Regions from separate parts of the Streptomyces changchenzhani genome, predicted to be linked through region 2. Evidence: riboswitches for the same ligand, from Rfam matches in the RefSeq annotation. Region 2 holds a riboswitch; the other holds the start of a gene.

Region 1 (3,398 bases), on a different contig from region 2:
GCGGTCGGCGCGATCGCGAGGAGCAGGGAGTTGCGCATGCCGCTCTTCGCGATACGGGCGCGCAGCGCGTCCCACCGCTCCGGCCAGGTGACCTCGACGCCGTAGTGGTCGGGGTGCAGGACACCGCGCGCGGTGCGGGTCTTCTCCCAGGCGGGCAGCGGGCCGTTGCGCTCGGCCAGGGCGCAGGACGCCTCGTACGCCGCGAGCATGATCCGCTCGGCGATGCGGGTGGAGAGCGCCTGCGCCTCGGGGGAGCCGAACGGCAGCTTCAGCTTGAAGAAGACGTCCTGCAGACCCATCGCGCCCAGGCCCACCGGGCGCCACTTGGCGTTGGAGCGGCCGGCCTGCTCGGTCGGGTAGAAGTTGATGTCGACGACCCGGTCGAGGAAGGTCACGGCGGTGCGGACGGTTTCGTCGAGACGCTCCCAGTCCATCTCGCCCGAGGCCAGCACGAACGAACCGAGGTTCACCGAGCCGAGGTTGCACACGGCGGTCTCGCCGTCGTCCGTCACCTCCAGGATCTCGGTGCACAGGTTCGACGAGTGCACGACGGAGCCCGGCTCGGCGGTCTGGTTCGCCGTACGGTTCGACGCGTCCTTGAAGGTCATCCAGCCGTTGCCGGTCTGCGCGAGGGTGCGCATCATCCGGCCGTACAGCTGGCGCGCGGGGATCGTCGTACGGGCCAGCCCGTCCGCCTCGGCCTTGCGGTACGCCGCGTCGAACGCGTCGCCCCACAGGTCGACCAGCTCGGGCACGTCGACCGGCGAGAACAGCGACCAGTCGGTGTCCGCGTCGACCCGGCGCATGAACTCGTCGGGGATCCAGTGCGCGAGGTTCAGGTTGTGCGTACGCCGCGCCTCCTCGCCCGTGTTGTCGCGCAGCTCCAGGAACTCCTCGATGTCCGCGTGCCACGTCTCCAGGTAGACGCAGGCCGCGCCCTTGCGCCGGCCGCCCTGGTTGACGGCGGCGACCGAGGAGTCGAGGGTGCGCAGGAACGGGACGATGCCGTTGGAGTGCCCGTTGGTGCCGCGGATCAGCGAGCCGCGGGCGCGGATGCGCGAGTAGGAAAGGCCGATGCCGCCCGCGTGCTTGGAGAGGCGGGCGACCTCGTGGTAGCGGCCGTAGATCGAGTCGAGCTCGTCCAGCGGGGAGTCCAGCAGATAGCAGGAGGACATCTGCGGGTGGCGCGTACCGGAGTTGAAGAGCGTCGGCGAGGACGGCAGGTAGTCCAGGCGGCTCATCAGCCGGTACAGCGCGGCGACCTCGTCCAGGGCGCGGACCGAGTCGTCCTCGGCGAGGCCGGACGCCACCCGGAGCATGAAGTGCTGGGGGGTCTCGATCACCTGACGGGTGATCGGGTGGCGCAGCAGGTAGCGGCTGTAGACGGTCCGCAGGCCGAAGTAGCCGAAGCGGTCGTCGGCCGTCTTGTCGATCAGCGCGTCGAGCGTCGGGGCGTGCAGCGCCACGAAGTTCGCCGCACGGTCCGCGATCAGTCCCTCGCGGTGCCCGACGCCGACCGAGTCGGAGAAGGAGTGGACGCCCTGCGTCGCCGCCTCGTCCCGGATCGTGCGGGTCAGCAGCCGGGCCGCGAGGCGGGAGTACGCCGGGTCCTCGGAGATCAGGCCGGCGGCGGCGTCGGTGGCGAGCATGCGCAACTCGGCCGCGTCAGAACCGGCGTTCCGGCCGCGCAGCGCGGCCGCGGCGACTCTGCCGGGGTCGGTGTCGGGCAGATCGGCGGTGAGGTCCGTCAGGGTCCGCAGCAACTCTGTGCCGGGTCCTTCGGTCGTCACCGTGACAGAAGCCGGATCGACTGGCGCGATGGTCACGGGGTGCTCTCCCTCGCTCGGCTCGGGGCCGGCGGGGGAACGGGGCCGCACGGGCGCACCTCACCCCTGAAAGGGCGGCACACCGCGTTGCGTCCACCGGCCCAACCGCGAGGCCCGGACGTATCGGCATCCGGGTCGGTCGAACCGGATGCACCGTCGGCAGGTCTCGGACTCCTGGGTGCGCAAAAGCGCACCAATCACACCGTTGCGGGACAGTTCCGGATTCGCACCGGATTTCCCTGCGGCGACAGCGAGCACGAGCATACATGTGGGGGCCGGGGGATGCTGCACCCCCCAGATGTTGTGTCGCGGGTGTTGCGGCTTCGGATCTGCGTACGACAACGGGCCGCCGCATCCCGGAAGATGCGACGGCCCGTGCGATCACTGGGCGGAGGGCCTCAGCAGCAGCGGAAGCCCTCCCGGGGATCCGCCTCGCGTGCGTCCGTACGACTGTGTTCGAACTCCCGTCGGCTCATGACGGGGGCCTGTGGATCGCCGGATCTGGTGTGCGCCGCATACCGGTCGTAGGCGGATTCGCCGGTCAATTCGCGGACGTACCAGCGGATCCGGCCCGCAGTGCGGCGTACGTCGATACGGGTCATTCCCGGCTCCCCGATCCGACGGGCGCGGCGTCGTCCTTGCGCATGCCGCCCTCGGGGCCGAGGCCGGCCGCCACGAGCTCGGCCTTCTCCTCCTTGGTCGCGAGGAGCGAAGCGGGCGCGACGAGACGGGACTCGACGTACGGGGTCTCGCTGAGCTTGACGCTCGCGGGGTCGCGGACCGCCTTGACGCACGCCCGGGCCGCCTCGATGAGCACCACGATGATGAGGACGGCGAAGAACGCGGACAGCACGCCGTCGACCGTGGAGTTGGTGACGACTGTCTTCATCTGGTCGAGGGTCTTGGCGGGCGGAATGACCTCGCCCGCGTCGATGCCCGCCTGGTACTTGTCGCGCTGGGAGAAGAAGCCCACCTTCGGGTCGCCGGAGAAGATCTTCTGCCAGCTGGCGGTGAGGGTGACCGCGACGTCCCACAGGAGCGGCACGGCGGTGACCCAGGCCCACTTGAGCCGCCCGGACTTGACGAGCAGCGTGGTGCAGACGGCGAGAGCGACGGCGGCGAGCAGCTGGTTGGCGATGCCGAACAGCGGGAAGAGCTGGTTGATGCCGCCGAGCGGGTCGTGCACGCCGGCCCACAGGAAGTAGCCCCAGCCGCCCACCACGACCGCGCTGGCGAACCAGACCCCCGGCTTCCAGCTGACCTGGCGGAACGGCTTGTAGACGTTGCCGAGCATGTCCTGGAGCATGAAGCGCCCGACCCGGGTGCCCGCGTCCACCGTGGTGAGGATGAACAGCGCCTCGAACATGATGGCGAAGTGGTACCAGAACGCCTTCAATCCGGCGCCGCCGATCACCGCGGAGAAGATCTCCGACATGCCGAGCGCGAACGTCGGTGCGCCGCCGGTGCGCGAGAGCAGACTCTCTTCCTCGACGTCCTTGGCGGCCTGGGCCAGTGTCTGCGGGTCGATGGAGAAGCCGAGGTTGGTCACCGCTTCGGACGCGGCCTGGACGT
Region 2 (3,398 bases):
GTACCACTTGCCCGCCGTCGGGCCACCCTTGCAGTCGCCGTCCGACTCGCCGGGGCGCTTCACCCAAAGATAGGCGTCGATCAGCTCGTCACCCGTCTTGGTCGTCGGCGGCTCACCGAGCGCGCGGCCGGGCGGGTTGCACCAGTTCTCCTTGGGATCACCCTTGGTGTACGGCCCGTTGCCATTGCGGCTGGTGTCGATCACAAAGGGCTTGTTGCCGATCTTCTGCGAGAGCTTCTTGCCGAAGTCCGCGCTCGTCGTCGTGGTCTGGAAGTTGGAGACGTTCACCGAGAACCCGTCGGCCTGCCCTATACCCGCCCGCTGGAGCGGATCGAAGAGCGCGTCCGGCGACTGCCATCCCGCGTTGCCCGCGTCCAGGTACACCTTGGTCGCGGGCTGCTGCTTCAGCCGCTCGACAGCGCCCTTGAGCAGGTCGAAGCGCTCCTCGTGGAACTCCTGGGGCGTGCAGCCGTCCACGAGGTGCAGCAGCGCGTCCGGCTCCAGGATCACGGTGGCGCGGCGGTCACCGATGCCCTTGGCCACCTGGTCGACCCAGCCGCGATAGGCGTTGCCGTCGGCGGCGCCGCCCTTGGAGAACTGCCCGCAGTCGCGGTGCGGGATGTTGTAGAGGACCAGCAGCGCGTCCCGGTCGGCCTTGGCCGCCGCCTCGGTGAAGCCCTTGGCCTCCGCCTCTGCGTTCTCCGGCCCGATCCACTCGCCGACGGGCTGCTCGGCGATCTTCCTGATCAGCTCGGCCTTGTCGTCGTCGCCGCCCTTGGCATACGTGGAGACCTGCTTGGCGGCGTTTCCCTCCGGATTGACCCAGTACGGATCGCTGCCCTTGGGCTGCTGCTTCACCGGTTCCTGCTGCGCCCCGCCGTCACCGTCCGACGAGGAACAGCCCGTCAACAGCAGCGCGGTCCCCGCCGCCGCCATCGCGGCCATCCGGACACCCACACGCCGACGGCCGCTGTAACTGCCGTACATCCACTCCCCCTTGGTGCACCTGAAATGTGTAAGGACCCCCCGGCGCCTCCCCGGACACAACCGGTCCAAACCATCCTGACACACCCCTGCCCAGCGCCAGGGGCCCTCTGCTCTTCGTGGGTGAGCTGTTACGGCGCGTACGCACATACCGCGTAACAAAGGGTGCACCGTGGGCGACAATGCGATGACTTGGCATCAAAGTGCCCCTAGGAACATCCGCTTGTCCGTTCTACAGTGGCAAGCACAGGCCCGAGCCCCCGGCCCCAGTCTCCCCCGACACATCTGCACCTCCCGCATCGGCGCCGGACTTCTCCCGCAGTCCGTGCACCGGCGGTCGAGGACCAGCCCGGTCGGCGGCTCCGGGGGGAGCGGGCCGCCGACCGGGCCAGGTAGCCGGCCTACGCCCGGTGCCCGTCGGTTTCGCCACGCACAGGCCCTGTTGACAGTGTCCGGCCAGGACTGGGACTCTCCCGATGACAACTCCACACATCGAGACGACGGTGGACAGGAACCCGGTGCGATTCCGGGGCGGTCCCGCCACTGTGACCGTACGAGCAAGCTCTGCGCCCGTACGGAAGCCAGGAACTGACCCGTCGTTCTCCTGCCATGGGGCGTGGAAACCCCAGAAGGAGGTTCACCGGTATGTCTTCGCACACCGCGCCGCACACCGACACCGCAGCGGCAGCGTCCGCCGCGACCAGCACCCGCGACTGGCTGATCCTGGCCGCCGCGGCGATCATCGCCCTGGTCGCGCTCTACGCGGTCTTCATGGACAACGGGACCGTTGTCTCCGCGACCGGCGACTATCTGCACGAGTTCTCGCACGACGGCCGGCACCTCTTCGGTGCCCCTTGCCACTGATCGGGGCCGTACGCACCATGTCCACACCTGTACTCCCCCTGCTCGGACGCTCCCTCGCGGCGGGCGGGGTGGCCGGTCTTGCCACCGGCCTCTTCTCGCTGCTCCTGGCCGAGCCGCTGATGGACCGCGCGATACGTCTCGAAGAGGCACGCTCCGCCAAGGAGCACGCGCACGACGCGGCCGGTACGGCCGTCCAGCACCACGAGGAGCTGTTCTCCCGCTCCACCCAGCACTTTGGCCTGGTGGTCACCGCGGTGGTCGCCGGTCTCGCGCTCGGCGTGCTCTTCGCCGTCGCCTACGCACTGGTCCACCGGCGCACCGCCCCGGGCGACCGCCCCTGGTCGCGCGCCCTGGTCTTCTGCTCGGCGGCCTTCGTGGCCGTGTCCCTGCTGCCCGGTCTGCGCTACCCGGCCAACCCGCCGGGCGTCGGCGACTCCGGCACGGTCACCGACCGCCAGTCGCTGTGGCTGGCCGCCGTCGTGATCGGCATCCTCGGCATGCTGCTGGCCTGGCAGGTGTACGTACGCCTCGCCGACCGGTCGGTGCCGGTGCGCCAGGTCGCGGTGGCCGTCACCGCGGTCGCGACCCTGGCGGTCCTCTTCGCACTGCCGGGCAACCCGGACGAGGTTCCGGTGGCGGCGACACTGCTGTGGGACTTCCGGGTGCTTTCGCTGGGCTCGCACGCGCTGCTGTGGGCGGTGTTCGCCGGAGTGTTCGGCGCGCTCGGTCTGCGCGCGGCGGCCCGCAGCGCGCCTGCTGCGACCGTGCCGGCCGTGGGAGTGACGGCGTAACGGGGACCGGTCAGCTCCGACCGGAGCTTCCCGTCCCCGTCAGGTAGGCCGACACCACCACATTCGCGGTGTAGGTGCGGGCCTTCTTGTCGTACGTGCCCCCGCAGGTGATCAGGCGCAGCTCCGCCCGGTCGCTCTCGCGGGGGCCGTACACCTTCTGGGGGTCGAAGCGTTCTCGGGTGAAGACCTGAACGTCGTCGACGGTGAACTCCAGGTCCGAGCCGTCCGCGCCCGTCACCCGGATCCGCTCGCCGGGGCGGGTGGCGCTCAGGCCGTAGAAGACGGCCGGTTTGCTCTCGGTGTCGACATGGCCGACGAGCAGGGCCACGCCCGCCGCCCCCGGCCGGGTGCCGTTGCCGTACCAGCCGACGGTGGCCGGCCAGTCGTACGGCGGAGGGTCGACAGCGCCCGACGCGTCGAGACCCCGCTCCACGACGGGCGCCGTCACACCTATCGAGGGCACGTCGACGCGCTGCGGGCGCACGCCCTTCTGCGGTTCGTGCGCGGGAGGCAGCGGCACCCCCAGCGGACGGCCGACCGCGGCCACATCGCCGGTGGTCGGGGCGGAGCTGCCGCCGGACCCTTCGGTGAGCCCACGCCCCCACAGCGACAGGCCGAGCAGCAGCACCGCCCACGCGACCCCGGTCAGCAGCCGTCCGGAGCCTGCGGGACGGCTCGCGGCGGGGGCGTCCTCGGCGGACACGTCAGTCCGCGTCCGTGGGGCGGCGGCGGACACTGCGGAACGCCACGGCGACCGCG

Evidence for each region. A riboswitch is a leader RNA that binds a small molecule or an ion and turns the genes downstream of it on or off. The one in region 2 is predicted to bind cobalamin.
Region 1: another riboswitch for cobalamin. It lies ahead of ABCR94_RS10320 (ribonucleoside-diphosphate reductase subunit alpha); the one in region 2 lies ahead of ABCR94_RS06140 (CbtB domain-containing protein).

What each region holds. Positions count from the first base shown of each region.
Region 1 is NZ_JBDHNH010000002.1:466,694-470,091, reverse strand. It holds gene ABCR94_RS10320 (ribonucleoside-diphosphate reductase subunit alpha) at 1-1,826, opposite strand, end outside; cobalamin riboswitch at 1,968-2,090, opposite strand; gene ABCR94_RS10315 (YbdD/YjiX family protein) at 2,225-2,428, opposite strand; gene ABCR94_RS10310 (carbon starvation CstA family protein) at 2,425-3,398, opposite strand, start outside.
Region 2 is NZ_JBDHNH010000001.1:1,291,922-1,295,319, reverse strand. It holds gene ABCR94_RS06145 (glycoside hydrolase family 6 protein) at 1-987, opposite strand, end outside; cobalamin riboswitch at 1,469-1,596, shown strand; gene ABCR94_RS06140 (CbtB domain-containing protein) at 1,630-1,848, shown strand; gene ABCR94_RS06135 (CbtA family protein) at 1,866-2,639, shown strand; gene ABCR94_RS06130 (class F sortase) at 2,650-3,342, opposite strand; gene ABCR94_RS06125 (hypothetical protein) at 3,344-3,398, opposite strand, start outside.